Regions from separate parts of the Arthrobacter agilis genome, predicted to be linked through region 4. Evidence: predicted binding sites of a transcription regulator. Region 4 holds the regulator's gene; each other region holds the start of a gene.
The links. The regulator HrcA, encoded in region 4, represses chaperone genes, less so after heat shock. The targets are predictions, from matches to a motif close to TTNGCACTCGNNNNNNNCGAGTGCNAA.
Positions count from the first base shown of each region.

Region 1: the regulator HrcA is predicted to act here: its motif matches at 1,786-1,812, upstream of groL (chaperonin GroEL).
Region 2: the regulator HrcA is predicted to act here: its motif matches at 3,633-3,659, upstream of QFZ50_RS15910 (Hsp20/alpha crystallin family protein).
Region 3: the regulator HrcA is predicted to act here: its motif matches at 1,077-1,103, upstream of QFZ50_RS06165 (Hsp20/alpha crystallin family protein).

Region 1 is NZ_JAUSXO010000001.1:37,801-45,259, reverse strand. It holds gene groL (chaperonin GroEL) at 1-1,624, opposite strand, end outside; gene QFZ50_RS00215 (TM2 domain-containing protein) at 2,311-2,760, shown strand; gene QFZ50_RS00210 (LytR C-terminal domain-containing protein) at 3,201-3,836, opposite strand; gene QFZ50_RS00205 (DUF3263 domain-containing protein) at 3,878-4,183, opposite strand; gene QFZ50_RS00200 (uracil-DNA glycosylase) at 4,293-5,123, shown strand; gene QFZ50_RS00195 (threonine/serine exporter family protein) at 5,179-6,702, opposite strand; partial or broken gene QFZ50_RS00190 (lipid II:glycine glycyltransferase FemX) at 6,924-7,459, opposite strand, start outside.
Region 2 is NZ_JAUSXO010000001.1:3,371,447-3,378,905, forward strand. It holds partial or broken gene QFZ50_RS15890 (SRPBCC family protein) at 87-536, shown strand; gene pstS (phosphate ABC transporter substrate-binding protein PstS) at 687-1,799, opposite strand; gene QFZ50_RS15900 (hypothetical protein) at 1,874-2,095, opposite strand; gene QFZ50_RS15905 (SDR family oxidoreductase) at 2,199-2,996, opposite strand; gene QFZ50_RS15910 (Hsp20/alpha crystallin family protein) at 3,089-3,547, opposite strand; tRNA gene QFZ50_RS15915 (tRNA-Val) at 3,766-3,839, opposite strand; gene QFZ50_RS15920 (DUF2630 family protein) at 4,023-4,274, shown strand; gene QFZ50_RS15925 (ABC transporter permease subunit) at 4,368-5,180, opposite strand; gene QFZ50_RS15930 (ABC transporter ATP-binding protein) at 5,170-6,120, opposite strand; gene QFZ50_RS15935 (hypothetical protein) at 6,250-6,501, opposite strand; gene ku (non-homologous end joining protein Ku) at 6,501-7,340, opposite strand; gene QFZ50_RS15945 (SRPBCC domain-containing protein) at 7,410-7,459, shown strand, end outside.
Region 3 is NZ_JAUSXO010000001.1:1,369,462-1,376,920, reverse strand. It holds gene QFZ50_RS06175 (hypothetical protein) at 1-59, opposite strand, end outside; gene QFZ50_RS06170 (GAF and ANTAR domain-containing protein) at 59-793, opposite strand; gene QFZ50_RS06165 (Hsp20/alpha crystallin family protein) at 1,189-1,659, shown strand; gene QFZ50_RS06160 (hypothetical protein) at 1,882-2,007, opposite strand; gene QFZ50_RS06155 (hypothetical protein) at 2,077-2,475, opposite strand; gene QFZ50_RS06150 (hypothetical protein) at 2,707-3,036, shown strand; gene QFZ50_RS06145 (universal stress protein) at 3,273-4,226, opposite strand; gene QFZ50_RS06140 (pyridoxamine 5'-phosphate oxidase family protein) at 4,820-5,269, shown strand; gene QFZ50_RS06135 (hypothetical protein) at 6,089-6,352, shown strand.
Region 4 is NZ_JAUSXO010000001.1:1,543,072-1,550,530, reverse strand. It holds gene hemW (radical SAM family heme chaperone HemW) at 1-46, shown strand, start outside; gene QFZ50_RS07005 (DUF4870 domain-containing protein) at 166-582, opposite strand; gene QFZ50_RS07000 (DUF3097 family protein) at 663-1,514, opposite strand; gene hrcA (heat-inducible transcriptional repressor HrcA) at 1,691-2,704, shown strand; gene dnaJ (molecular chaperone DnaJ) at 2,791-3,921, shown strand; gene QFZ50_RS06985 (16S rRNA (uracil(1498)-N(3))-methyltransferase) at 3,924-4,691, shown strand; gene QFZ50_RS06980 (GerMN domain-containing protein) at 4,666-5,718, opposite strand; gene QFZ50_RS06975 (PhoH family protein) at 6,192-7,226, shown strand; gene ybeY (rRNA maturation RNase YbeY) at 7,223-7,459, shown strand, end outside.

The DNA.
Region 1 (7,459 bases), 1.5 Mb from region 4:
CCATGCCGCCCATGCCGCCCATGTCGTCGCCACCGCCGGCAGGAGCTGCCTTCTCCGGCTTGTCGGCCACGACGGCCTCGGTGGTGAGGAACAGGCCTGCGATCGACGCCGCGTTCTGCAGTGCCGAGCGGGTCACCTTCACGGGGTCGTTGACGCCGGCGGCGAGGAGGTCCTCGTACTCGCCGGTGGCCGCGTTGAGGCCGTGGCCGGCGGGCAGGCCGCGGACCTTGTCGACGACGACGCCCGGCTCGAGGCCGGCGTTGAAGGCGATCTGCTTCAGCGGAGCATCGATGGCGACACGGACGATGTTCGCGCCCGTCGCCTCGTCGCCCGAGAGCTCGAGGTTGGCGAACGCCTTGGCGCCGGCCTGGATGAGGGCTACGCCACCACCGGCGACGATGCCTTCCTCGACGGCTGCCTTCGCGTTGCGGACGGCGTCCTCGATGCGGTGCTTGCGCTCCTTAAGCTCGACCTCCGTGGCTGCGCCGGCCTTGATGACTGCGACACCGCCGGCCAGCTTGGCCAGGCGCTCCTGCAGCTTCTCGCGGTCGTAGTCGGAATCGGAGTTCTCGATCTCGGCGCGGATCTGGGCCACGCGACCGGCGATGGCGTCGGCGTCGCCGGCTCCCTCGACGATGGTGGTCTCGTCCTTGGTCACGACGACCTTGCGCGCGGTGCCGAGCAGGTCGAGGGTAGCGGTCTCGAGCTTGAGGCCGACTTCCTCGGCGATGACCTGGCCACCGGTGAGGATGGCGATGTCGGCGAGCTGTGCCTTGCGGCGGTCACCGAAGCCCGGAGCCTTGACGGCGACGGACTTGAAGGTGCCGCGGATCTTGTTGACCACGAGGGTCGCGAGGGCTTCGCCCTCGACATCCTCGGCGATGATCAGCAGCGGCTTGCCGGACTGCATGACCTTCTCGAGAACGGCGACGAGATCCTTGACGTTGCTGATCTTCGAGTTGACGATCAGGATGTAGGGATCCTCGAGCACCGTCTCCTGGCGCTCGGCGTCGGTGACGAAGTAGCCCGAGATGTAGCCCTTGTCGAAGCGCATACCCTCGGTGAGTTCCAGTTCGAGGCCGAACGTGTTCGACTCCTCGACGGTGATGACGCCTTCCTTGCCCACCTTGTCGAGGGCTTCGGCGATCAGGTCACCGATCTGCGTGTCACCGGCGGAGATCGATGCCGTGGCAGCGATCTGCTCCTTGGTCTCGATCTCCTTGGCGGAGGCGAGCAGCTCGTCGGTGACGGCCTTGACAGCCTTCTCGATGCCGCGCTTCAGGCTCAGCGGGTCAGCTCCGGCAGCGACGTTGCGCAGGCCTTCCTTGACGAGGGCCTGGGCGAGCACGGTGGCGGTGGTGGTGCCGTCGCCTGCGACGTCGTCGGTCTTCTTGGCGACCTCCTTGACGAGCTCGGCACCAATCTTCTCGAACGGATCGTCGAGTTCGATCTCCTTGGCGATGGACACGCCATCGTTCGTGATGGTGGGGGCGCCCCACTTCTTCTCGAGCACGACGTTGCGACCACGGGGGCCGAGCGTCACCTTGACGGCATCAGCGAGGATGTTGAGCCCTCGCTCGAGGCCGCGGCGGGCCTCTTCATCAAAAGAAATGATCTTGGCCATAACGGCTTAGGTCCTTTCGGGACGGTTGCATCTGAAGCACTTGAATGCGCTGCCTGTGTGCGGTGCCCGCGACGGCCGGACGACGCCTGAACGATCTCTTTCACGTTCCGGGCGCCACCCCCACCACAGAGGTTTGCCTGCTTCACTCGCCACCCGCAGATTTAGCAGTCTGCGCGCGTGAGTGCCAACTCAATAATTAGCACTCTCACCACCTGAGTGCAACCTGCCCCGCCCCTGGACGGCGTGCTTGTGACGGTGTGGCGAACGGTTGCACCCGGGGCGTAGCGCAGAGGGCATCGAGGGCATAGGTTGGGCCTATCACGAGCACAAGGGGAGGCACAGTGTCGTCGTCAGCAAGCGGTCCCGAAAGACAATCGGACGGTCAGTCCGAGGGGCAGTCCGAGCGGCAGTCCGGCGGGCAGCCCGGCGGGCAGCCCGAGCGGCAGGACCCGGAAGCCACCGCCTCCAGCGGGAGCCCCACCACCCCGGGACAGGACTCCAGCGGCGGTCCGGAAGGACGCCCCTACCCCGGTCCTGCGGGCGCCGGCGACGCCGCGACCTCGTCCCGGCAGCCGGTCACCAAACCGTACACACCGGCTACGGACGCCGATCCGTATGCGTCCAAGCCTCCGGTGCAGAACCCGTACACCCAGCAGACCCCGGGCCAGGATCCGTACCAGCAACAGATGCCTACCCAGAGCCCCTACCCGCAGGACCAGAACCCTCAGGGCGGCTACGGCCAGAGCCCGTACGGGCAGGCGCCCGGCGCACAGTCCCCTCCGACCCAGGGCGGCTACCCGCAGGGTCCGTACAACCAGGGCGGTTACCCGCAGGGCGGCTACAACCAAGGCGGTTACCCGCAGGGTCAGTACGGCCGGCCGTACGCGCCCCAGAAGTCCCGCGTGGTCGCCGGAGTCCTCGGGATCCTGCTCGGGTCCCTCGGTATCCACAGGTTCTACCTCGGCTACACCACGATCGGTATCGTCCTGGTCCTCCTGTCCACCGTCGGAGTGTTCCTGACGTTCGGGCTCAGTGCCATCGCGGCCGGTATCTGGGGACTCATCGAGGGCATCCTGATCCTCGTCGGATCCGACCAGTTCAGGACGGACGCTCGCGGCGTGCCGCTGAAGGACTGACTCTCAAGGAGTGACGCTCGCGGCGTGACGGTCGCGCGGGCGGCCTGCCCGCCGGTCGCGACCGCGCTCCCAGCTGCGGCCCCGGCCGCCGTCATTGCCGCACTCCCGGTCGCACCCGCGGCCGCAGTCAAACCGCGGTTCCGGTCCCGGTCACGGCTACGTTTGCCGGTCGCAGCCGTGCTCACAACCGCGGCCCGTCACAGTCACGGCTTCGGCCGCCGGTCACGGCCGCAGTCACAACTGCGGTTCAGGTTCGTTCACAGCTACGGTTGCCGGTCGCAGCCGTGCTCACAACAGCGGCCCGGTCACAGTCCCGGCTTCGGCCGCCGGTCACGGCCCGGGTTCCAGCTCCGGTCCTAGCTACGGCCGCCGGTCGCGAGCGCGGCCCCGGCTACAGCCCCCGGTAGCAGCCGCGGCCGAACCGGCACCACGTGGAATGCCTACTGGAACTCCGGGCCGAGCACCACGGAGATGTACGGCGAGATCCCGGGGCTGTCGGCGAGGTCGGTGATGCCGAGGTCCGCCGCCACCGCCTCGGCGGCCGCCCGCTGCTCCTCCCCGTTGTAGAAGACCACGGAGGTGTCCAGCGGTGCGCCGGCCCAGTTCCCCGGCAGCGCCGACACCCAGCCCTCGGCGGCCAGACGCGCCGAGGCCACCGACGCCAGTCCGGGAGAACCGGTGCCGTTGAGGACGTTGACCGTCTGGGCGAGATCGAGGTCGGCCTCGTCAGCACCCGTCGTCGCGTCCGCATCCGGTTCGTCGGTCGCGTCGCCGTCATCCGCGGCGGTGGCTCCGGTCGAGGCCGACGGCTCGTCGGACGACGCATCGTCCTGGGTGGCCGACGCGCTGGGTGCGCTGCTGGGCAGCACGGCTGCAGCGCCGTCGCCCCCACCGGTGAAGCCCAGCCTGGGGAGGAGGAAGTAGGCGCCGAGGCCGATCAGGAGAGCGAGCACCCCCACCGTGATCTTGAGGCCCAGCCCACTCGAACGTGCCGGGATGAGCCGCTCCCGGTGGACGCCCTGGCGCGCGGAAGCCTCCGGGACCTTGTCGAACTCGTCCCGTGGGTGATCAGTCATGGATGAGGTTGTCCTTCGCTCGTGGACCGTGGCGGGCTGGATCAGATGTCCGCGCCGAGGCGTCGGGCGGAGCGTGCCTTCTGGCGGGTGGATCGCAGGCGCCTCAGCCGCTTCACGAGCATGGGGTCGTGGGCGAGGGCTGCCTCGGTGTCGATCAGGGCGTTGAGCACCTGGTAGTAGTGCGTGGCCGACATGTTGAACAGGTCGCGGATGGCCTGCTCCTTCGCACCGGAGTACTTCCACCACTCGCGCTCGAGGGCGAGCATGCGCTGTTCACGGTCCCCCAGGGCCGGCTTCGGATCCTGCCCGGAGGCCGGGTGTTCCGGGTGGCTCTGTGGCTCCACCATCGCGCCACCGCCTTCCGTCTGCCGGCACAACTGTCCTCCCATGGTAGAGCGGAATTACACGGGTGTCATTCCGGGAGCGGGGCCCTGATGGGGGCGCGAGAATGGGGCCATGACCCACGATGACGGCGCACTCTTCGATCTTCCCGACACGCCTCCCGCGAGCAGTACGACGAAGGCCCGCGGAGCCCGGAAGGGAGCCGGGACCACGGCTCCCTCACCCAACGCCTCGGCCTTCCCGTTCGCGGCACCGGCCGACGTCGGCGACCTCCTCCCCGCCGACTGGGCCGAGGCCCTGAAGCCTGTCGAACCGGTCCTCCACCAGCTCGCCGAGTCCCTCGGGTCCGATCTCGACAAGGGGCGGCAGGTACTGCCCGAGGCTCACCACATCCTCCGTGCCTTCACCACTCCGCTGGCCCGCGTGCGCGTCGTCATCGTGGGCCAGGACCCGTACCCGACGGCGGGCCACGCCGTCGGGCTGAGCTTCGCCGTCGACCCTGCGACCCGCCCCATCCCGCGAAGCCTGGTGAACATCTACCGTGAGCTGGCCTCCGACACCGGCTCCGCGCCGCCCGCGACGGGCGATCTGTCCGGCTGGGCGGAGCAGGGCGTCCTGCTCCTCAACCGGGTGCTCACGGTGCGCGCCGGCGAGACCGCCTCGCACCGCGGGATCGGGTGGGAACTGGTGACGGACGCGGCCATCGGCGCACTCGTGGCCAGGGGCGGCCCGCTCGTGGCCATCCTCTGGGGCAAGGACGCCCTGCGCCTCAAGCCGCTGCTCGGCGCGACGCCCACCGTCGAGTCCGTGCACCCGAGCCCGCTCTCCGCCTCCCGCGGATTCTTCGGCTCACGACCGTTCACCCGCGCGAACGAGCTCCTGGCGCAGCAGGGAGCCGACCCGATCGACTGGTCGCACACGGCGGCGGACACCTCCGGCGCCTGAATCGGCGCTGATCCGGCGCTGATCCGGTCCAACCGTCGGTGCCACCCGCTCGGGCCTACCGCCGCCGGTTCCGCTGGCGCTCGTTGGAGCTCAGCTTCCGCGTGAAGGGCCTGGCGAGGTTGTCCCCGAGAACGACCCCCGCGGCGACCGCCAGCACGATCGTCAGGGCGTTGAAGAGGCCGAACGCGCCGTCGCTCGCCACCTCGGAGTCGATGGTGAGCATGTACATGGAGCGGAAGATGGTCAGTCCCGGATACAGGAACAGGACTGCCGGGACCGCGACGACCAGCTGCGGAGCACCGAGCCGGAGTGCCACGACGCGCGACAGCGCACCGATCAGGATCGCGGCCAGGGCCGGCGCGAGCCGGTAGCCGACGCCCGCAGTCATCGCGCTGATCATCAGGAGGTATCCCGCGACGGCCACGAGGGACGTCGGGATCACGAGCTTCACGTCGGTCTGCTCAGCGACGCAGATCATGGCCACGGCCACGAAGGTGAGCACGGCGACCACCGGCCACGGATACCGGCTGCCCGAGGACTCGAGGACCTCCAGCTCGGGGATGCCGAGCGCTGCTCCGGCCACCAGGGCGACGGCGATGCCCGCCACGAGGGCGGCGAAGACGAGGACCGCGGAGAGGAACCGGCCCGCGGCGGTGACGGGGAATCCGTTGATGGCATCCTGGGTCGCCGAGACGAGCCGGCCCGTGGGCAGGAGCAGGAGGATGCCACCCACCACCACGAGGGCCGGCGAGATCGGCACGTGCAGCCACCAGAACAGCAGCGCGATGAGGGTGACGAGTGCGGAGGACGTCGCGACCGAGAAGAATTCCGGTACGCGCCATTCGCCCAGCTTGCGGCTGACCAGGTCCACGAGGATGCAGCTGGCGAACCCGATCAGTGACGCGAGCGGGCTCCCGCCGACGAACGCGACGATGGCTGCCGCGAAGATCCCGAACGCCCCCGTGACCATCCAGCGCGGGAAGGGCTTGGGCCGGTGGATGATCTCGTCGAGCCGCTGCGCGGCCTCGGTGCGCGAGACACCGCCGTCGGCGATGTCGGAGACCAGCCGGTGGATGGCCGTGAGGCCGGCGTAGTTGTTCGTCCAGGAGCGCACCACCCGCAGGACGGTCGTCGGCGTCTGGTCCCTCGCCGAATAGTTGATCACCACTGACTGGTTGGTGATGTCCACCTCGATGTGGTCGAGGCCGAAGGCCGCGGTGACCGCGATGATGCTGCTCTCGACCTCGAGGGCTCCCGCGCCGTACCGGAACATGGTCTCGGCGAGGTTGAGCGCGAAGTCCAGGGCCTTGCGTGCACTGGCGTCCGGGCCGCCGACGTGGATCATGGGGTTCGCATACGGGCTCCCGGCGAGCCGCTCCACGATGCTCATGGCCTGGGTGGGCGGGGCCTCGCCCTGGACGAGGCGCCGGAGCATGGTGCGGGCGGCCGCGTTGGGACGGGTCGACGACGGCACGCTACGGGGCGTGGTGGGCAGCGCGTCGGTCGGCCGCGCAACGGGTTGCCGCTGCCGGCCCTGGCGTGGGCCCTTCGGAGCGGCGGCCGGACGCCGCGGCGGCATGGGGGCCTTCGGAGGCTTTCCGCCGTCGCCCTTGCCCGCAGCGAGCCTGCTCTTCTCGTCGTCGCTCGGATCGAAGGGACGCCGGATGACGGGCAGGGCTTCGGCGACGGGCGACGGATTGGTGGTGGGCGAGTGGCCCTCCACCGGTTCCTCACGATGGCCGTCTGTCATGCGAGCACCTCTTGAATCGTCCCTCCGGTGGTTCGGGTGGCCTGGGAGGCCTAGTAGAAAGGCTGCCGGTGACGGCGCCAGTGGATCTGCCGGGCGACACGTTCGCCGATGGAGTGCCACACACGGTAGGTGCGGGGCCGGACGATGGCGTCGTAGCATCCTGCGAAGTCGGTCACCGTCTTGGTGAAGCTCGTCTTGAACATCCCGAGCCCGTACTGCGGGTGGTCCTTGTCCTTGAGCCGGCTGGCCGGAGGGGTGCCGCAGAAGTCGTACTCGCGGGCGCCGAGGCGTTTCATATCAAGGATCGCCTCCCACTGGACGAGGTGCGAATCCCCGTACTGGTTGCGTTTGGGCAGGGAGCCGCCGTCCTTGTAGGTGGCCTTCCGGCCGTAGAGGATGACGAACGCACCGACCGAGGGTTTCCCGTCCTCGAAGACGAAGTAGAAGCGCCCCATGCCGGCGTCGACGAACTCCTGCCAGAAGCCGCGGTAGTACTCGTACGGCCTCGGCACGGCGGAGAGGCGGCCCTGCTGGGCCTGGCCGATCAGCGCGTACATGGTTCTGTACGTCTCCTCCGTCGGCTCGA
Region 2 (7,459 bases), 1.8 Mb from region 4:
ACGCTAAGGGGACTTATGGTTAGCTGTGTCCGATCCCCCGGAAGGGGATGGGGGCGGCGCCGGAGTCTCTACGAAGGAGGAACCTTTTGGCTTCAGTGCAGGAATCTATCGACGTAGCAGTACCGGTCAGCACGGCCTACAACCAGTGGACCCAGTTCGAGAGCTTCCCCCGGTTCATGGGGGGCGTCGAGTCGATCACGCAGACCTCCGACACCTCCACCCACTGGGTGACGAGCATCGGCGGCGTGCGGCGCGAGTTCGACGCCGAGATCACCGAACAGCACCCCGACGAGAGGGTGGCCTGGAAGAGCACCGACGGCGAATCCCACGCCGGCGTGGTGACCTTCCACCGCCTCGATGAGAGCACCACGCGGCTCATGGTGCAGATCGACTGGCACCCCGAGACGTTCACCGAGAAGGTCGGTGCCGTCGTGAATGCCGATGCCGCCCAGGTGAAGGGCGACCTCAAGCGGTTCAAGGAGTTCATCGAGAAGAGCGGTGGGGAGACCGGCGCCTGGCGCGGGGACGTCGCCGCCCCGCCGACCGGTGGCTCCGACGCGATGCCGGCCAACAGCACGCTGCCGGACACCTCGACGAACGACCCCGATTCGGGCGGACCACGCATCAGCTGACGCACGGACTGCAGGACGAGGCGGATCCCCCCGGGGGTCCGCCTCGTTCTCGTCCTAGGGGATCTCGCCGACCTCGATCGACGCGATCGCCTCGGTGGCCAGCTGTGACAGGTCGGGCGAGATGGGTGAGCTCTTCGCCGCCTCCGCGGCCGCCTCCTGCCCCTCCGGGCTGACGGCATAGGTACCGAAGGCGCGGACGACGGCGGCGGTCGACTCGTTCTCGTAACGCGCGCAGTAGACGTGGTAGGACACCAGGACCAGCGGGTAAACGCCCGGTGCCCCGGTGGTCCGGTCGAGGTCGAGTGCGATGTCGTAGTCCGCACGGTCCGGAACGCGGGACGCGAGGTCGACGGCGGCCGCGGCTGCCTCCGGGCCTGCCGGGACGTAGGCGTCCCCGACCTTCAGGGACACGCGGCCGAGGGGGTCCCCGACGGCGGAATCGTCCGCATAGGTCACCGCGCCCTCGGTGGCGGCCACGGTGCTGACCACACCAGCGTTGCCCTTGGCGTTCTCGTTCTCGAGTCCGGAGGGCCAGGTGCCGTCGGGTTCCTCGGTCCAGACCTCGGGCACGACGGCATGCAGGTAATCGGTGAAGTTCTCCGTCGTACCGGAGTCGTCGGACCGGCTGACCGCCGAGATGGGCCGCGCGGGGAGTTCGACCCCCGGGTTCTGGGCCGCGATGACGGGGTCGTTCCACACCGCGATCTCCCCCCGGAAGATCCGGGCCACGGTGGCGGCGTCGAGATCCAGTTCCGTGATCCCGGGCAGGTTGAAGGCGATGCTGATCGGGGAGATGTAGGCGGGGATGTTGAAGGCACCGCCCGGCCCGCAGGCCTGCGTCGACTCGGCGAGCTCCTCGTCGCTGAGATAGGCGTCCGATCCGGCGAACCCGACGGCACCCGCGAGCAGCGCACCCCGTCCCGCACCCGAGCCGTCGGGCGAGTACTGCACCTGCGCACGCGGGTAGAGGGTGGCGAAGCCCGAGCGCCAGGCGTCCATGGCCGGTCCCTGCGCGGAGGATCCCGATCCGGTCACCGCGCCCTGCAGGCTCGTGTCCCCGCGCTGCGCCGCTGCTTCCTGCTCCGGTCCCAGCGGGTAGTCGGAGCCGCAGGCCGTGAGACCGAGGACGACGGCGAGGGACAGCGACAGGGGCACACGGTTTCTCACCCTCGCCACGTTACAGGTGGCGAAAAGGTGAACCCAAGACGGATATCAGGTGGACGGGATGATCCGCCCCCGGATCAGCCGCGCCGCAGCCGGTAGCCGTCGGCCCGGTGCACGAGCCGCCGGCCACCGCCGTCGTTCAGCTGGATCCACACCACCGACGCATCGTCGGTCCTCATGTCCAGCACCCCGCGGAGCTGCGTCCCCGCCGCGTGCTGGAGGGTGACGTGTTCGCCACGCTCGAAGCCCGACCAGTCCTGCAGGTCGGCATCACTGGCAGGGGGGAGGGGGGTGTCCATGGCGGGCCTTTCGCAGGGGATCGGGACTCCTCACGCTAGCCACCTCTCCTGAACGCCGCATGAACGTGCTGTTAAAACTGTGGCATTCCTCACATCGGCCGGTTCAGAGGGTGCGCCAGTCCCCGCTCGTGAGGTGTGAGCCGGCCTGCGGGCCCATGAGGAGCATCCCGCCGTCCACGACGAAGGACGCCCCATTGACGTAGCTGGAGGCGCCGGAGGCGAGGAAGGCGACGACGTCGGCGATCTCCTCCGGTGCTCCCGGCCGGCCCACCGGGATCCCGGGGCGGTCCATGGTGCGGGGGTCCTGGTCCGCGGAGGCGTTCATCGGGGTGTTGATCTCGCCGGGCAGGACGGCGTTCGCCGTGATGCCGCGGTCGGCCAGTTCGAGCGCGATGGTACGGATCAACCCGCCCAGCCCGTGCTTCGAGGCGTCGTAGGCCGCCGAGCCCACGCGGGGCTGCTCCTGGTGGACGCTGGTGACGGCGATGATGCGCCCGCCCTTGCCGCCGTCGATCATGTGGCGGGCGGCCCGCTGGAGGCAGACGAAGGCGCCGTCGAGATTGGCGCCCATGGTGCCGCGCCAGGTGTCCCAGTCGGTCTCCATGAACATGGTGCCGCCGTTGACGCCCGCGTTGTTGACGAACACGTCGAGGCCGCCGAGTTCCCCGGCGAGCTGGTCGACGACGTCGCCGCATGCGGGAGCGTCCGTGGTGTCGAGCTGTGCGACGGCGGCCCGCACGCCCTTCTCCCGGACGAGGCGCGCGGTCTCCTCGGCGCCTTCCTGGTCCGAGTGCCAGGTGACGCCGACATCACAGCCCGCCGCTGCGAGGGCGATGGCCGTGGCCCGGCCGATGCCGGAATCGGAGCCTGTGACGATTGCTCTGCTGGGTGTGAAGTCCATGACCCCATCCTTCGTGGCCCGCGCGCACCCCCGCAAGGGGTCCCCGGGACGGAGTACCCCCGGGCGGGAAGCCCGGGGGTACTGGTAGGGGATCAGGACTCGACGGCGCCCTGGGTGCCCGAGCCCTGCACGGCGCCGGACTGGATCGGCGTCGAGGACTCGCCGCTGATGACCTCGATCTTGCGCGGCTTGGCGCGTTCGCTGACGGGGATCATCACGTTGAGCACGCCGTTCTCGTACCGGGCGGAGATGCCCTCGGTGTCGATGCCCTGGCCCAGGTTGAGCTGGCGGAGGAACGAGCCGCTCTCGCGCTCACGGGTCAGCCACTTGACGCCCTCGGCACTGCGCAGCGTGCGCTCCGCGCGGATGGTGAGGAGCTGGCCGTCCACGTCGATGTCGACCGATCCGGGATCGATGCCCGGAAGATCCGCCGAGAGGATGTAGTGGTCCTTCTCGCGGTAGAGGTCCATCGGCATGAGGCGCAGTCCGGGGCGGCTCTCGAGGAGGGCGCCGGCAACGCGGTCCAGCTCGCGGAATGGATCGAACTTCATGGCCACTGGAAACAACTCCTTCGCATATGCCACCGGTAGGTGGAGTACTGAAGATTGAGCGTCCTTCGCTCAACTACGAAAAATGTTAGCACTCGACCCCTGCGAGTGCTAACCCTCGAGGTGTTCGCCCACGACGAACATCGGACCGCACAACGCAGAAGGCCCGTACCGACGAATCGGTACGGGCCTTCTGTGATGCCGTCTCCGGCTGATCCTCGTGCCTGCGCGGGGCCTCGATCCCCGGGCCTTCCGCGTGTGAAGCGGATGCTCTACCAGACTGAGCTACACAGGCAATTGGTTCTCCAACAGCTTAGGGCATCCGGGCGCCGCGCCAAATTCCCCTGGCCGCTCCTCCCGGTCCGCACGGATCTGCCGGTGCTCGTGCTGGCCAACCGCCTGCGGCCTCAGTAGCCTGAAGAAAAGCCTGCTGATCATCCGGCCCACGCCGGGACGGCGATGACGAAGGGACCGCACGATGGACAACCAGGACCTCCTCCAGCGCATCCAGGCACTCGTCCAGGAGGAACACGAGCTCCGTGAGCAGCCGCAGGACGCCGGCGCAGGCGAGGCGCACCAGGACCACGCCGCACGCCTGAAGCAGGTGGAGGAGCACCTCGACCAGTGCTGGGACCTGCTCCGCCAGCGCCGGGCGAAGGCCGACGCCGGTGAGGACCCGGGCGAGGCCGATGCCCGCCCCATCAGCCAGGTGGAGGGGTACCGCCAGTAGCGTCCTCCCGGGAGGACTACCAGGCCGTCTTACCGGCCGTCTTACCGGGCGGCGCCACCGGGCGGTGCTACCGGCCGTCTTACCGGGCAGTGCTTACCGGCCGATGTCGCGGCGGGACAGCCCGACGACGGCGGCCACCACCAGGACGCCGCACAGGCCGAGGATGAGCGCCATCGCGCCCCCCGCACCGTTCCCGAACCCGTTCGCGAGCGGTGCCGGGGTGAAGGCCCAGTCGTAGGGTGAGAGGTCCTTCACCCACCGCGCCGCCTCCGCCTGGTTGCCGAGCGCGTTGAAGGCGTAGCCGAGGACGGCTACGGCCGCGCCCGCCGCGATCGACGCCGTCCGGGATCCGGTCAGGGCGCCGGCGGTGATCGCCGCGAGACCGCTCAGCAGCGTCAGCAGGTACAGCGCGAGCGTCCCGGCGACGGCATGGCCTGCCGGGATCCCGAGTTCGGAGGGTCCGTCGAGCGCGAGGATGGCCGCCAGCAGCACCGCGCACACGACGGCGAGCCGGAGGGCCAGGGCGAGGGCGGCCTCCAGGGCCACCTGGATGCGCGTGACACCGTGCGCGAGAGTGAGTTCGAGGGCGCCGCTCTCCTCCTCGCCTCCGATCGCCGCCGCTCCCCAGCCCACCGCGGCGATGGTCAGCAGGACGAAACCGATCAGCCCCAGGAGGGTGGCCTGCGCGTAGCCCGCGCCCGTGGTGATCATGTCGAAGCCGAGGGTGGAGACGAGCTCCGGCGGCAGGGACGAGACGACGGACTGGAGCTGGCCCGATGCGCCCATGGAGGGATAGATCGGCAGGTAGAGCAGACTCGCCGCCACGAGCCCCGCGGACCAGCCGATCAGCCCGGCGCGGGAGCGCTGGAGGGTGTGGCGTACGAGGGGGAGGGTGCTAGCGGCCACGGCGTGCTCCGGCGGGGACGGGGACGGGTTGCGCGTAGAGGCCGAGGACCGCCTGTTCGAGGTCGGGCTCCTCGATGACGACGTCCTGGGGTGCGAGCTCGGCCACGAGGGGGATCAGGGCCGCGGGCGAACCCGACAGGCGGCCTTCCACGACCACGCGCCCGTCGGGGGTGCCGGGTGCCGGATGCATCGTGAGGATCTCCAGGCCCGCGAGGTCGAGGGCCCTGGCCTGCGCCGGCGTCAGGGGGTGGTCCATCTCGAGCCGCACCGAACGGGGGGCCTCGTCGCGCAGGTCCGCGACGCGCGCCGAACGGACGAGGTGGCCCTCGCGGAGGACGGCCACGTGGTCGGCGCCGTGCTGCACCTCGGAGATGACGTGGGAGGACAGGAACACGGCCTGACCCCCCGCCTTCGCCTCCCGCACCAGGGCGAGGAACTCGCGCTGGACCAGGGGGTCCAGGCCCGAGGTCGGCTCGTCGAGGACGAGCAGTTCGGGGCGGTGCATGAGTGCCTGGACCAGCCCCAGCTTCTGCTTGTTGCCCTTCGAGAGGGTACCGACGCGGCGGGACGGATCCAGGCCGAGGCGTTCGACCAGTTCGCTCCGGAAGCGCCCGTCCACAGGGCCGGAGATCCGCCCGAAGTGCTCGAGCAGGTCCGCGCCGGTGCTGCGGCTGTCGAGCCGCAGCTCTCCCGGCAGGTATCCGATCCGCCGGCGCAGGTCCGGTCCGGCCCGCCAGGGGTCGGCGCCGAGGACGGTCGCCGAGCCGCCACTCGGCCTGATCAGGCCGAGGATCAGACGCATGGTGGTGGTCTTGCCGGCCCCGTTCGGGCCGATCACCCCCACCACGCTGCCGGGCGGGACGGTGAGGGACACGGCGTCGAGCGCCGTGCGCGTGCCGTACAGCTTGGTCAGGTCCCGTAGCTCCAGCGCGTGCTGCATGCTTCCTCCGACGAACGGACGGATGTGCCGGCGGCCAGGACATCGGGATCCTCGACGGTGGCGATGGAGCCGTCGGTCAGCATGCTAAACCTGCGGTCGGGGTTGGACAAGGGGCCTGCGCCCGCCGTGCTACCGGACTTTCCGCAGGAGCCAGGAGAGCGTCAGCGCGCCCGAGCTCCGCCGGAACCCGCTCTGCCCGGAGATCACCTCGAGGGCGGCCCACACCCCCAGGCAGACGGAGCTGGCGAGGCGGAGGCGCTCGCGGTTCCGCTCCTCGAGGGCCATGAAGGAGGCGGCGCCAAACAGCGCCCATCCGAGGATCGGTGCGTTCGGTTTCTGCGCCACGGTCTGGCGCCCGAGGCTGTCGGTGAAGAATCCCATCACGCGCCCTTCTTCTTCGAGGCGCCGGTGGCCTTGGTGGCCCCGGCCTTCTTCTCGCGGTTCTTCTCGACGCTACGGCGGAGGGCCTCCATGAGATCGAGCACGTTGTCGCCGTCGTCGTCGTCCTTGGTCGCGCCGAAGGTCTCCTCGGTGTCGATCGTGTCGCCCTTCTCGATCTTCGCGTCGATCAGGGTGCGCAGCTGGACCTGGTAGTCGTCGGTGAAGTTCTCCGGGTCGAAGTCCGTGGAGAAGGAGTCGACGAGTGCTGCCGACATCTGCTTCTCCTTGGCGGAGATGCGCACCTTCTCCTCGAGGGCCGGGAAGGAGGCCTCCCGCACCTCGTCGTCCCACAGGAGCGTCTGGAGCATGAGCACGTCCCCGCGGACGCGCAGCGCGGCCAGCCTGCTCTTCTGCCGGAGGGAGAACTGCACGATCGCCGTGCGGTCGGTCTCCTCGAGGGTGCGCCGCAGCAGGACGTAGGCCTTGGTCGAGGTGCTGTCGGGCTCGAGGTAGTAGGCGCGGTCGAACATGACCGGGTCGATCTGGTCGCTGGGCACGAACTCCACGACCTCGATCTCGCGGCTCCTCTCGACCGGCAGGGACGAGAGGTCCTCCTCGGTCAGCACCACCGTGTGCTCGCCGTCGTCGTACGCCTTGTCGATGTGCTTGAAGTCGACCACCTCCCCGCAGATCTCGCAGCGGCGCTGGTAGCGGATGCGGCCGCCGTCCTCGTCGTGCACCTGGTGAAGGGGGATGTCGTGGTCCTCGGTGGCGCTGTAGACCTTGACCGGCACGTTGACCAGCCCGAACGCGACCGCACCCTTCCAGATGGCTCTCATGGGTCAAGTGAACACCAAGCAGGCTTAGCGTGCCAGAGGGCCCCGCCCGCCCACCCCTAGACTTGGGAGGTGACCTCCGAGACCGTAGAGCCCATCGTCAGCAAGTCCACCAGCGACGA
Region 3 (7,459 bases), 170 kb from region 4:
TCACCGGGCTCGCTCTGAGAGTTGGCACCGGGATCGCCGTGATCCTGCTCGCCGTGCATCAGCTGCCATCCATGATGTGGAAGGTCCCGGGGTCGTGTCGGGCCATGATGGTCCTTGCAACATCGGCCATGGTCATACGGGCATCAACGGCTAGACCGAGCATGTGCTCAAGCGCTTCATCGGGGTCGAAGTTGTGGCGTTCCATGATGATGCCCCGGGCAATGTCGGTGGTGCTCTTGCTGTTGAGGGCGTGACTCACCTCGGCGTTGATGCGCTGGGGTGTGTCGCTGGCCTGGATGTGCCCGAGCAGGGCTGCGGCGGCGGTAGCAAGATGGGCGAGTACCTGAGTATCAGCGGGCGTGAATGCGTTCGGTGAGCGTGCGTAGACTTTCAGTGCCCCGATGGATTCCTTGCCTCGGATCAGGGGGGAGGTCGCGCAGGAGCGAATACCGGCTTCGGCGGCCGCGGCATTCCAAAACTTCCATCTTTCATCTGTGGTCGTGTCATCGATGATCTGCGCCTGTCCTGTGGCCCAGGCGGTCAGGCATGGCCCTTCCCCCAGCTTGTACTGGAGCTGGTCGGCGGCCAACACGTAGGAGTCGGTAGATCCGACGCTGGTTCGCTCCCCGCCTGCAACCAGGGAGACTCCCGCACCCTCAGCATGGTCGATGACGCTCCGGGCGGCCTCGGCTAGTTCGTTTACGGCGTGCTGGGCGGTTTGTTCTGTGAGCAGGAAGCCCTTCGTGCGTCCGATGATCACACCGAGCTCGGTAATGGGAGGTACGGGATCCACGGGTGCCTCCAGCCACTCGGTGCTTTTTCGCAGGTCAAAAGGTAGGACGACATATTAAGATCCCCAAGGATGCCACTGAAACCCTCCTTGGTGATTGCGTCCTCCACGATAATAGTGTGGCCCGATTGACCAAAACGTCTCGCTTACGACCAAAAACAGTTCGTGGACGCTTTTCCGCCCGACCTGCGTTCAGCACGTGGGGCCCTGTTCGCCGCTCGAAACGGGAGCAAGGCAGACGACGAGCGGCACCTGAAGATCAGGCTCGTTATGCCGACACCACGGTCTGGCACTCGCAGGGGTCGAGTGCTAACATTTTTCGTAGTTGAGCGAAGGACGCTCAACCTTCAGTACTCCACCTACCGGTGGCATATGCGAAGGAGTTGTTTCCAGTGGCCATGAAGTTCGATCCATTCCGCGAGCTGGACCGCGTTGCCGGCGCCCTCCTCGAGAGCCGCCCCGGACTGCGCCTCATGCCGATGGACCTCTACCGCGAGAAGGACCACTACATCCTCTCGGCGGATCTTCCGGGCATCGATCCCGGATCGGTCGACATCGACGTGGACGGCCAGCTCCTCACCATCCGCGCGGAGCGCACGCTGCGCAGTGCCGAGGGCGTCAAGTGGCTGACCCGTGAGCGCGAGAGCGGCTCGTTCCTCCGCCAGCTCAACCTGGGCCAGGGCGTCGACACCGAGGGCATCTCCGCCCGGTACGAGAACGGCGTCCTGAGCGTGATGATCCCCGTCAGTGAGCGCGCCAAGCCGCGCAAGATCGAGATTGTCAGCGGAGAGTCTTCTTCTCCGGTTGAGTCGACGGCCATCGAGGCGTCCCAGTCCGACGACGGACGTCAGGAAGGCGCCGAAGCGTAAGATCACCCCTCTCCCAACTGCCAGTACCTCCCCTCGCGTGCACCGGGGGGTGCTGGCAGTTCAAGCAGTATGGCCTTTTGCCCGTACCCGCAGAGCTGTGCGGGCAGCGGTCTGCCCGGGTAGCGGAATCCTTCACTCCTCGCGGCCGTTCGTTCCGCTCAGCCCGCCAGGTCATTCCCCTGGGCATCGTTCTGTATTGCCTGGACAGTAAGACGATCTCCTCTAGCCGGTGCCGGTGTTTCCGGTTGCCCTGGCGGTGAGGGCGGCGAGGGCCGCGGCTGCGAAGTGGGGCGGCTTCGGCTGGGGATTGTGCAGGCGCGGGGGGATGAGGACTGATTTGCTCGTCACCTCAAGGTCTGTTCCGGCTGCTGTCACACCGGTGCTGGCGCTTCTGCGGGCGGTGCCCAGGACCACTTCCTATCTCGGAAAGTATTCGGCCGGTGGCAGCGTGAAGGTCACTGACCGGTCATGGGAGTTGAAGCACAGCAGGAAGCTCGCGCCGGTAATGGGTCGTCCGCGCCAGTCTTTGCCGGTGGAGATCCCGTTGTAGAAGACCCCCAGGGCGTGGGCCAATGACTGGTCCCAGTCGGCGGGAACCACCGGTGTACCGGTGGGGTTCAGCCAGACCCTTCCTGCGGGCGGGATGGTACGAGCCTGCCCAGGCACCAACACCTCGACCCGCCGATCCTTGCACCCATCCACTCCCGGAGGATTGACGGTCTCACTCAGCTGGAACCCACCATAATTCAGGCTGATCTCAGCAACGGCGACCCCGGCGCTTTCGCCGGTAGCGAAGGTTGCACTCTCTAGCTGCACCCGATCTAGGTGCTAGCTACCGCCGTGGGCCAGCCCGTCTCGCCCGAGGGGGGATCGCACGTTGTGCTGCCTTCACCACTTCTATTAGGTATCGTCGCTCGGGAGCCACGTCGTGGTGACGCCCCTTCCAGCAATGGGATGCGAGACGTTGCCGGCACCGCAGACCCGTTGTGGAATGCCTAGTCCCGTCGTCGAATGGTTGCTAATTGTCCGCGAGCGAAGGCTACTTCCATGAACGACAACGGAACAGGTTGTGATGACGCCACGGCGCATTTGCCGGTCCTGGGCAAGGATGCAGAGGTTTCAGCACGGGGTGCAGCCCCGATTAATCCAATTGATGCGCGTAGCGAGCTACGGAAGGTGGAGGACCTCATTGACGTCTTGAATGACGTCGTGGCCGATTTGGCCGGACGGCCGTCAGCGGATGCGGATGCGGATGCGAACACTGAAGCGGTCGTGTGGATTCGTCGCGCATTGGAGGATGTGTTGGCCACCTGCACTGGACTTCTCATCACCTCACAGCAGGATGTACCGACGCGGGACCTCCGTAGGATTCCCTGACTCACGTCGTCTACCGGCAGAACCTTGTGGCGTGACAAGAGGTTGAAGCGCGGGACGTTGTCTTTCAATGAAGCACCTCGGTGGGACGGAGCGTGGAAACTTGGGCACGAGTGCACTTCCCAGTCATGTTCAGTGGGGTTGCCAGTCGTGCCGGAAGATCCGCACACAGTCGAAGGAGCGGGTCTTGCGCCGCCGCTTCTAAAGGATCCGGGACAAACGGGACTCCTCGTTAGTGGTCACGTCAATGCCAGCGGGGGCCGGTGTACTTCATCGAGGGCAGTCTCAGTTTTCGGCTCGGCCAGCGGCGCAGGGTCGGGCAGGGTGATGACGAGCATGGGGCAGGGCGGTCGCAGTAGCAGGGTGTGGGTGACCGAGCCGATTCCCATTCCTGCTGTGGCGCCGCGCCCGTGGCGGCCGATCACCAACAGGGCGGCATCCGGGCTGTGTCGCATCAGGGCCCGGGCCGGAGTGCGCAGCGCGTCCACGATCCAACTCACGCGCAGGGACGGATAGGCGGCGTGGATCGCCGAAAGCATCGCCGAAGTATCGACCACCAGGGTTTCGGCTGGGGGCGATGCAGGTCTCACTGCCGCAATCACGCGCAGCGCAGCACCTAGCCGATGTGCTTCGGCAGCTGCCCGGGTCAGGGCCGCGCTGGACTCCGCAGAACCATCGACACCCACCACGACGTGCCCGTGGGCGGTACCATTCTTTTCGCTGTTACCGCGTGGACCGGTCGGGATGATCAGGACCGAAGCGAGTGACCCCAACACCACCTGAATGGCTACAGAGCCCTGGAAGACACCAGTGAGGGTGTTCACCCGGTCCGCGCCCACGACGAGCAGAGACGCACCGGCTGATAGCCCGAGCAGGGCATGGACGACGTCCCCGCAGTGGAGGTAGGTGCTGACCCGCACGCTCGGATAGTCAGTGGACAACCGAATGGCTTCATCCTGCAGCATTCTGCGGCCCGCGGTGACCACGTCGGCGTAACACGTCCCGGGCGGCATCGAGTCGGCAGCAGGAACCGCGTGAACGAGCATGAGCGGCAGATCGGCGGCGCGCGCACGACGAGCAGCCCATTCGAGGGGTGCATTGACCGACGAACGGCTCCGCACTGCAACGAGAATCGCCCGCCGCTCCACGGCAGGCGGCGATACCGGGCCCTGGGGTTGGGCGACCGTCAGCACGGGCACCGCGAACCTGCACTGATGAGCGCCAGCACGTCTGCGCGACGGACTTCACCCTTACTCGGGCGTTGGTTCCGACTCCTTGATAGAGCGTGGGCTAACGACTCTGAGAACTGGGGACGGGTTTGGGCAGTGGTGCCTGTTTCGCGGCAGTCTGCCGTCGGCTCCTGTTTTGTTGCGCCGGTCGCTGTTGTAGACGGAGGAAAAGGGTACGCCGTCAGGTCAGAGAGTTGTCTGTCTGGTCGTGGGTAGTCAGTGCAGGTATGCCCGGGCGTCATCCGTTAAGTCCTTGTCGTCGACTGCGTTGATGCGGCCGCAGAGGATTTCCTTCTGCAGCACATGGGCCCTGTTGAGCAATGCTTACGACCCGTAAGTAAGCCACGTACCTTCGACCACCTTAACCGTCGTCGTAAGTAGCCCACCCGGTCAGGGCCTTTCGACCCTGATTCGGTACACCATTTCGCCGTACGGTTGGAATTCGAGGAGACCACCGACCTTCAGTGCCGGTCGGTGACAGCCGATGCACTCCCGCATTCGCCGCTGTTTCGAGCCACCGGCAACTGGTTTCCGTCAGCAAGGGACAAGGACGCATCATGACGACCACGCCCAACCAGGATCTCTACTGGAACTCCCCCGGCGCTCTCCGTACCTCCGACCAGCTGCCGGCTTTCCAGTGCTGGGCTCTTGCCACTACACAGACCACGGGTCGGCTCGGCTTTTTTCGTGACGGGCTCCTGGACATCTTCCCCGTGAATTACTTTGTTCTGGACGACCACGTGTACTTCCGGACCTCCGCCGACGGCACCATCGCCACGAGCTCCCTCGACCATGCCGCGTTCCAAATCGACCATGTAAGCACGGACAGCTCTGACGGCTGGACCATCCTCCTTAACGGTCCCGTCACGCGTGTGAAAGACTCTGCGCTCCTGACGATCCTCTGGGGCAAGGTAGTCAATGAAGCGTGGTCTCCCGGTCAGCATGAGCTCTTCTTCAGCCTGGTACCTACCCACGTCCGGGGCCGCCGGGTGGGTACTGCCCACTAGTGCGCGTGTACTGAAAGCCACCCGTTGCACCAGCGCCTTAGTGTTTTACCCGCGCTCCGAGCGCGTTTCCGCCAGGGTTGTAGGTCCTTTGTCTTTGGGACCACTCACTACCGGCGCACGAACCCCGGCAGGCTTCTGCCCCGTGTCTGGCTTGCGGGGCAAAGGACGATCTGGTGTTTTCCGACTACAACGAATCAGCCCTCCTGCCAAGCAACCGGATACGTCCGTCACGGGCAGGTTAATGCTGCGTCCACTGCAGTACAGGGTGTGCACGCCGTCCCTCTGTCCTGGTGCCTGCCGGACTGGTTCGAAGGCGCTTTAAGGTCTCACCTGCTTTAACGCAGACACCAGTGATGTGAGGTCCGCCATGGGGACACCATTTCGCGTGGTGGGCGGTCACGGGGACTGGTCGATTCACCGGTGCGATCGGGCGCTGGCTCATTGACATCCCCGATGCATACCGCGCCCTTGCGTAAGGCGCGTGGGGAGGCCGCCACGAATAGACAGCCCCGCCAGGATGAACGTGTCTATGACAGGCACCCCCAAGCATGTCCAGGACCATCCCGAGCATGGGACGCACTCGAGGTTCTGGCACAGCGTTCCAGACACTGCCATGGGGTTCCCCTGGTGCCGGAGGGTTGATGAGGGTGTGTCCCACCACGGGAAAACTGGCGCGGAGAGATAAACACCTTTCGGCGCTGCTGTCCACCACTCCGGGTCTCTATCTCCGGCCAGATTCGTAGGATGCCGACAACTAAAATCAGGGGTGTCCATGTTCCGGTGCTGTTTGTCGGGGCCTCATGAGTGGGAAGCACAGCAGTGATCAGCGAATACCTCCAGCAGTGGACGACGATCCAGACGATGTGCGCAGCCGCTTTCCCCAGCACCGATGTTTGGGTGACCTATCTGGGCATGGGCGGTGACCAGGACGAGATCGACACTGCTGCGTATCTTGCTGGCCTCATTGTCCTGCCTGTCCTGGACCGGGATCTAATCGCTCACGCCATCAACCAGATGATCGCCGATCGCGATGTGCCCATCGATGGCGCCCGCTACAGCACCGACGTGATGAGGGACACGTAGGGTTCGCCGATACTCTGCGCAGGCTCATCCCGTAGCGCCTACCGCTGCCATCACCCTGCCAGCAGGCGAGCCCACGGCATCGCCTGCGAAGAACGTACGACCGCAGCAGCTGAGCACGAGTCTGCACGGGGTTCTCTACCGAGGCAGGATCGTTGAGCGCCTCCCACCGGTGATTGTCGGCGGAAAAAGACGTCTGCACCCTGCCGCCGCAGCAACACGCTATATCCCAGCGCAGACCCTTCCTACCGGGCAAACCTGCGGTGATGCCGCACACCCTGGCACGTGGTTCGTGCCGGCCGGATGTCGACGACGAACTGCTGCGGTAGTTCGGCAAAGGACAGGTGGCGGCGTCCGTGGTGATTTACAACGGCGAGGTCGTCGATGACAGGGACGGATTAGTCGGATCCGCGATGTCCGCCGACCCGGGCGGCCGAACGACGCGTGCCTGCCACTGAGAGGGGAAACCAGGCCGCCACGAAAGCCTTCGTCACCGTCACTCCTCTAAGGCAGGGGTACCGGAGCATTCCCTTCTTGTACGGTGCCACCAAGACGTGGAAAGCACTAAAAGGTGCCCTGCAGGTGGGCTCACCCAGGGCGCCATCTCGCCAACCCCTCCGCCGGACCCGACGACGAATCAGTTACATTCGTTGCCGTCTCTCTTCAGAATCCCGTCGCCGTCTGGCGTCTCGGCGCCAGAACCTTTCAGCGCCCGGCTCCTCCACGGCAGCCGAAGGAAGGCTTGACGGACCATTACTGTGAGCCCCAAGAAACTAGAACCGGGAGTGATGGAGACGTACATCCATGACCTTCAGGTCCCGGATAGCGGCATCCAAGAGTGCCTGCCTGTCCTCCAGCACTTTGTATGAGAGTTCGTGGTCCTCAGGTGAGGACAGGTTTGAATCCTCGTTTGTCGTACTGGTCTCAGTAGTAAGGAAGCGCAACACGTCCCCTAGGGGGGTCGTCCCACGCTGGTCAGGCGAATTGAGCGCCTGCTGACTTCGGGTCGATTCCTGGTCGGATGAGCTAGGACCTGTCATGACTGGATCTCGTCTCTGTGCCTAAGTGCTTGCGGATCCTGGCAATATCGCCTCGATCAGTGCCGCGTTC
Region 4 (7,459 bases):
CAGGCTGCTCGCCGACGCCGTGGTGCGCCGGCTCCTGCCGGACTGAGGCGCCGCGCGGATCCAGTGCGGACCACAGGAGGTGGGTGCTGTCCCGGCCAGGCCTGGCCGGTCCGCCACCCCCGCTGCGGGACGCGAGCGCCGCGCCGGGTCAGGGGTGCCGGCCGCTCAGCGGATCGGGCGCAGGTTCAGGGCGTAGCGGTACGGGCGTCCGCGATTCACCTGGATGCCCGCGCTGACCGAGAAGATCGCGATGACGACCCAGATGAGGGCATTGACGACGGCGAAGACACCGCCGATGACCGGCAGGAGCGACAGGAGCCACGCGACCAGGGCCAGGATGGTGGGCGGAAGCGTGAAGTTGAGCGCCTCCTTCGACTCCTGCGCCGTGAAGGGGCCACGGTCCTTGAAGATGAGGTAGATCAGCAGCGAGGGGATGAACCCCAGGATCCCGCCGAAATGTGCCAGCGTGGCGTACTGGCGGTCCTCGGAGGCCGTCAGGGGGAGGGCGGTCGCGGGCGTCCCCTCGAACGCAGGACGGGACTCGTTCCGGCCGTGGTGCTGGTGGTCGGCGGTGTTGGACAACTTCGGTTCCTTTGGTGGCTGGCGGGAACTCTCCCCCGGGAGTGTGCTTCAAGGATACGGGGTGGCGGGGGCCGGACGGCTCAGGCGGTCCCCGGCTGGGCGGTCAGGAAATCGATGACCTCTTCGACCCGGCCCAGCAGGGAGGGCTCCAGATCCGCGTAGGTGCTGACGCCGGCGAGGATCCGCTTCCACCCGTGTGCGACGGCTGCCTGGTTGTGGTGCGGCCAGCCGAGGCCGGCGAGGATGCCCGTCTTCCAGTCCTGGTGGCGGGGGACCACCGGCCACGCGTCGAGCCCCAGGGCAGCCGGTTTCACCGCCTGCCAGACGTCCACGTAGGGGTGGCCCACGATCAGGACGTGGTTGCGGGCGCCGGGTACGGTCATCGCCTGCTGGGCGATCCGCGACTCCTTCGTCCCCGGCAGCAGGTGGTCGACGAGGATCCCGAGCCTGCGCTCCGGGCCGGGCGCGAACGCGCGCACGGCCCCTTCGAGGTCGTCGACCCCGTGCAGCGGTTCGACGACGATCCCCTCGAGCCGGAGATCGTCGCCCCAGACCTTCTCCACCAGTTCGGCGTCGTGCTGGCCCTCGACCCAGATCCTGCTGGCGCGCGCCGTCCGGGCACGGGCGCCGTCGACCCGCACCGATCCGGAGGCGGTGCGCGTGGACGCCGGGGCGGCGCGCAGGACGGGCGCGACGACGTGCACGGGATCGCCGTCGAGGAGGAACCCGTGACCGAGCCTGAAGGTGCGCTTCTTCCCGCGCCGGTCCTCGAGCACCATGACGTGCAGCCCGCCTGACTTCTCGACGCGGACCACGGCGCCGACGAAGCCGCTCTGCACGTCCTCGAGGACCATGTCCTTCTCCACCGGGACGTCGGGCAGGCTGACCCGCTTCGGAGCCGCGATGTCCTGTGCTCCCCAGCCGTAGTCCATGCCGTGCGCGTCCTTCCCGTGAGGGCTGCGGCGGTCTGCCGCTGCCCGGGTCCCAATGCTAACAATCGGCCCGCACGTACTAGACTTGGCACTTGGGTGTGTCGAGTGCTAACCGCTCGGGGCCGCCCGCAGAACGCACCCGCATGGAGAGGAACAGACCCGGAGGTGAGTCAGGAATGAGCGAACCACGACGCCTGGAGGTACTCCGGGCCATCGTCGAGGACTACGTCCACTCCCGGGAGCCCGTCGGCTCCAAGGCACTCGTGGACCGCCACCGGCTGGGCGTCTCGTCCGCCACCATCCGTAACGACATGGCCGTCCTCGAGGAGGAGGGCCTCATCGCGGCTCCCCACACCAGTTCGGGCCGCATCCCCACGGACAAGGGCTACCGCCTGTTCGTCGACCGCATCTCCGAGGTGAAGCCGCTCTCGGCTCCCGAGAAGAAGGCGATCCAGACGCTGCTGGAAGGCGCCGACGATCTCGACGACGTCATGGACCGGACCGTGCGCCTGCTGGCACAGCTGACCAACCAGGTCGCCGTCGTCCAGTTCCCCCGGGTCGGGGGAGCGTCCGTCCGGCACATCGAGTTCGTGCTGCTCGCCCCGCAGCAGATCCTGGTCGTCCTGATCGCCAGCAACGGCACCGTCCAGCAGCGCATCGTACGGACCCCGGCCGCGATCCAGGAGGCCGAACTCGCGGAACTCAGGCAGCGGATCCTGTCCGCGGTGTCGGGTGTGAAGCTGTCCGGGCTGCCCGCCGAACTCGGTGTCGCCCTGGCGCAACTGCCTCCCGCACTGAGGGCGCACGGGGGTACGATCATCAGGGCGCTGGAACAGCTCGCAGGGCTCGGCCGTGACGACCGGATCCTGCTGGCGGGGACGGCGAACCTCGCCCGTTCCACCGGGGATTTCCCGCTGAGCATCGGCCCCATCCTCGAGGCGCTCGAGGAGCAGGTGGTCATGCTGAGGCTCCTGTCCGAGATGGAGTACGACGCCCGCGGCATCTCCGTGAGGATCGGCAGCGAGAACCCCTACGGGGGCCTGTCGGGGGCCTCCGTCGTCGCCACGGGCTACGGGCCGGACGCCGGCGCGAAGCTCGGGGTCCTCGGGCCCACCCGCATGGACTACCCGACGACGATGGCCGCCGTGCGCGCCGTCGCCCGCTACCTCTCGAGGATCCTCGAGGAGTAGGCGAGTGCCCTCCGGGGCACCCAGGCATTTCCGCCGGTTCCGGCGAGCAGCAGACAGAAGTCTCCAACAGGAAGTGATGTGCACGAGTGAGTAATCACTATGAGGTCCTCGGTGTGGCGCAGGGTGCGACCGGCGAGGAGATCAAGAAGGCGTACCGCAAGCTGGCGCGCAAGCTCCACCCGGACGTGAACACGGGGGACGATGCCGCCGAGGAGTTCAAGCGCGTCACGCACGCCTACGAGGTGCTCTCGGACCCCCAGAAGCGCAGGGTCTACGACACGACGGGCAACGAGAACGGCACGGACAACGGGTACGGCGCCGGCTACTCGGGCTCCGGCTTCGCGTTCCAGGACATCTTCGAGACCTTCTTCGGCGGCGGCGGCCAGCAGGCCGGAGCCCCGACGCGGACCCGCCGCGGGCAGGACGCCCTGATCAACGTCCGCATCGACCTGAAGGACGCCGTCTTCGGGGCCAACAAGAAGATCGAGGTGGACACCGCGGAGGTCTGCCCCACGTGCGACGGCAGCTGCTGCCAGCCCGGCACCTCCGTCCGCACCTGCGACATCTGCGGCGGCTCCGGCCAGGTCCAGCGCGCCGTGCGGTCCATCCTCGGCCAGGTCATGACGAGTGCCCCCTGCGGTACCTGCCAGGGCTACGGCACCGTCATCCCGAGCCCCTGCCACGAGTGCAGCGGTGAGGGCCGCATCCGCGCGCGCCGCACCCTGACCATCAAGGTGCCCGCAGGCGTCGGTACCGGCACGCGCATCCAGCTCGCCGGGCAGGGCGAGGCCGGGATCGCCGGCGGGCCGCAGGGCGACCTGTACGTGGAGATCCGCGTCAACACGGACTCGACCTTCCTGCGCGACGGCGACGACCTGCACGTGACCCTGAGCGTCCCCATGACGGCGGCCGCGCTCGGCACCAGCGTGCACCTGGACACGTACGACGGCGACCAGGAGCTCGTCATCAAGCCCGGGACGCAGTCGGGGGAGATCCTGACGCTGCGCGGGCTCGGCGTCACACACCTCCGGAGCCAGGGCAGGGGAGACCTCCGCGTCCACCTCAACGTCGAGACCCCACGCAACATCGACCACCAGCAGGAGGAGCTCCTGCGCCGGCTCGCGGAGCTGCGCGGCGAGGAGTACACGGACGGACAGCTCGCCAGCAGCGGTTCGGGCGTCTTCGCGCGCCTCCGGGAGCGCCTCGGGAACCGCTGACCATGACGCGGCCCCTCTTCTTCGGTCCGGGTGAGACCGTCCGGTCCGCCGTACCCGGCACCGTGTTCGTCCTCGGCGGGGACGAGGGGCGCCACGCCGCCACCGTGAGACGGCTCACCGCGGGCGAGCGGATCGACGTGTCCGACGGCGCCGGCTACCGGATCGGCGGCGTCATCGCCGCGGTCGGGACGGGGACGGTCGACCTCGAGGTGGAGACGGCGGGCCAGGACCCCGCACCGCTCCATCGCCTCGTGCTCGTGCAGGCCCTGGCGAAGGGCGGCCGCGACGAGCAGGCCGTCGAAGCCGCCACGGAGCTCGGCGTCGACGCCGTCGTACCGTGGCATGCCGAGCGCAGCATCGTCCGCTGGCGCGGCGACAAGGCGGAGAAGGGCCGGCAGAAGTGGGTGTCGCTCGTCGGCGCCGCGGCCAAGCAGTCCCGCCGCTCGTTCGTCCCCGACGTGCACGGCGTGGTGGACACCTCCGGGCTCGCCACCTGGGCGGCGTCGGTGGACCGCATGGTCGTCCTCCACGAGGACGCGGAGACCTCCCTGGCGGCTCAGGTGACGGCGCTGCGCACCTCCGGTGTGCTGGACGCGCCCTCGTCGACCGCCGTCGTCGTGGGCCCGGAGGGCGGGATCAGCGACGCCGAGCTGGGGAAGCTCCGCGCCGTCGGAGCCCGGACGGCGCGCCTCGGACCACACGTCCTGCGGTCGTCGTCCGCCGGGCCGGCGGCACTGGTCCTGCTCAACCACCTGCTCGACCGCTGGTAGCGGACACCCCGGTCATGCCGGCCGCGCCGGGCGTCCCCGATCCGACCCCGTCTACCTGACGGTGACGCTCTTGGAATCCTGTGCCTCGCCGTCGCCGTCGCCGTCGGGGACGGTCACGGTGACCTCGTACCGGCCCGGTGGCAGCGTCACGGAGAAGGAGTAGGCCCCGTCCGCGATGTCCACCGAGCCGTCGCGGAACAGTCCCGTGGGGCCCGGGGTGGAGCTGTCCTCCCCGCGGTCGATACGCCAGCCGACGGATTCCTCCGACGAGGGACCGACGCCGTGGATGATCAGCCCGGCGGTGTCCGCTTCCACGTCCTGCTGGGGGTCGATGATCCAGACGGGCGCCCAGCGCCGCTGAGTCCCGCGTCCATTCGCCGACCAGATCGACCGCGCCGAAGGCGCGGACGTCGGCCGCCCCGTCCACGAGGACGACGACGGAGCTCGACTCGCCCCCCGGGATGAGTCCCGCGTTCGATGCCGCGGCGGTCGCCGTGTAGACGAGCTGCTGCAGCGCCAGGCGGGCTGCGTCCTCGTCCAGGCGGGACGAGAACGCATCCGAGGACATGTCCAGCGTGATGACGTTCTTGGTGGAGATCGCGGACCGGACGCTCGAAGCCTGCTGCCAGGGGGAGCGGTAGTCGGGATCCAGGGGCCGCCCCGCCGTCATGAGCTGCACCGCATCGGCGATCGGATCACCCGTGGCCCCCTCCGGAGGCGGGAGGAACTCGCGGAACAGCCGGTCGCTGCCCTCGACGTCCCCGAGCCAGTACACGGGCAGCAGAGGTTGCGCCTCGGCCGGTCCCGCAGCGGCGCCCTGGGTCTGGACGGAGGGGTCCGACGGCGCGGAGCCCTCGGGCGCGGCGGTGGCGAAGGGCTCGGCGATCGCCGTCGTGTGCCCGCCGCCCTGGAACAGCCCCACGTTCGGGACGATGAACACGCTGCTGGCGACGAGCACGCCGCCGGAGACGAGGAGGATGCCGGGCAGCCCGAGGCGGCTCCGCTTCAGGGGGTCCTGCTCGCTCATGCCGGCCCCCTTCCGTCAGGCGCACAGGTGCGCGGATCGATTCCTGGAAAATTCGCGGTCCAGCGCATCGACGGCTGGAGTCGGTGCAGGCGCGGACCGGGAGCCGGTCCCGCTGCCGGGCCTCATTCAGCTTGGCACAGGGCGGGAGGACGCACCCGTAGGAAGACCGCCACCGGGCGGGACTGAAACCCGATCGATACGAAGCCGTTGCCGATTCGCGATGAAACCCGAGTGGAACTCGGTCTCCGGGTAGGATGCCGCAGATCACGTCCCTGCACCATGTCCGGCCGGGAATCAAAGGCCTCCGGCTCCTGTTGACACAGGAGGCGGCAGTGGACCATGACGTAGGATTGGCATCTCTGCGGCTGTCGGTCCGAGCGCTGGTCCAGCGCGGGACCCGCGGCGGGCGCAGCCACCGTCACCACGTGTACGACTACTCGAATGAGGGCGATCGAAGGCCGGACGGCCGAGCTATGAGCGAATCTTCAACTGGCATCAATGCGGCAGGACTGGACACCCGGATGTTCGTCTTCGACTCGACGGAGCAGATGGTGCAGGCCCTCGGCTCCAACGACGAGGCGCTCCGGCTGATCGAGGACTCGTTCCCGGGCGTCGGCCTGCAGGCGCGGGGGAACGAGCTGACCATCACCGGGCCCTCGGCCGACGTGCTCCGCACCGAGCGGCTCATCGGCGAGATCCAGACCATGGCGAGCAACAACGCGACCGTCTCCCCGCAGGTCCTCGAGCAGCTGGTCACCATGCTGAAGACGCAGAGCGCTGCCAGGCCGTCCGAGGTCCTGTCGGTCAACATCCTCACCTCCCGCGGGAAGACGATCCGCCCCAAGACGCTCAACCAGAGCACGTACGTGGACGCGATCGACCGCAACACCATCGTGTTCGGGATCGGCCCGGCCGGTACCGGCAAGACGTACCTGGCCATGGCCAAGGCGGTGCAGGCGCTGCAGCAGAAGGAAGTCAACCGGATCATCCTGACGCGGCCGGCCGTCGAGGCGGGGGAGCGGCTGGGCTTCCTGCCCGGCACTCTGAACGACAAGATCGACCCGTACCTGCGGCCGCTGTACGACGCCCTGCACGACATGATGGACCCCGATTCGATCCCGCGCCTCATGGCGGCCGGGACGATCGAGGTGGCCCCCCTCGCCTACATGCGCGGCCGCACCCTCAACGACGCGTTCATCATCCTCGACGAGGCCCAGAACACCACGCCGGAGCAGATGAAGATGTTCCTCACCCGCCTCGGCTTCGGCTCGAAGATGGTCGTCACCGGCGACGTCACCCAGGTGGACCTGCCCAACGGGACCAGTTCCGGACTCCGGATCGTCAGCGAGATCCTCCGCGACGTCGACGACGTCTACTTCAGCGAACTCGACTCCGCCGACGTCGTCCGGCACCGCCTCGTCGGGGACATCGTCACCGCCTACAGCGCCTGGGACGAAGAGCAGCGCGCAGGGCAGGCACGCGCCACCCGGCCGGGTGGCAACCGATGAGCGTCGAGGTCAACAACGAGTCCGGGTACGACGTCGACGAGGAGTCGCTCGTCCGCCTCGCCAACTACCTGTTCGAATCGATGTTCGTCCACCCCGAGGCCGAGCTCTCCATCATCCTCGTGGACACCGCGGCGATGGAGAAGCTGCACGTCGAGTGGATGGACGAGCCCGGCCCCACGGACGTGCTCTCCTTCCCCATGGACGAGCTGCGGCCCGGCACGCCGGGGCGGGTC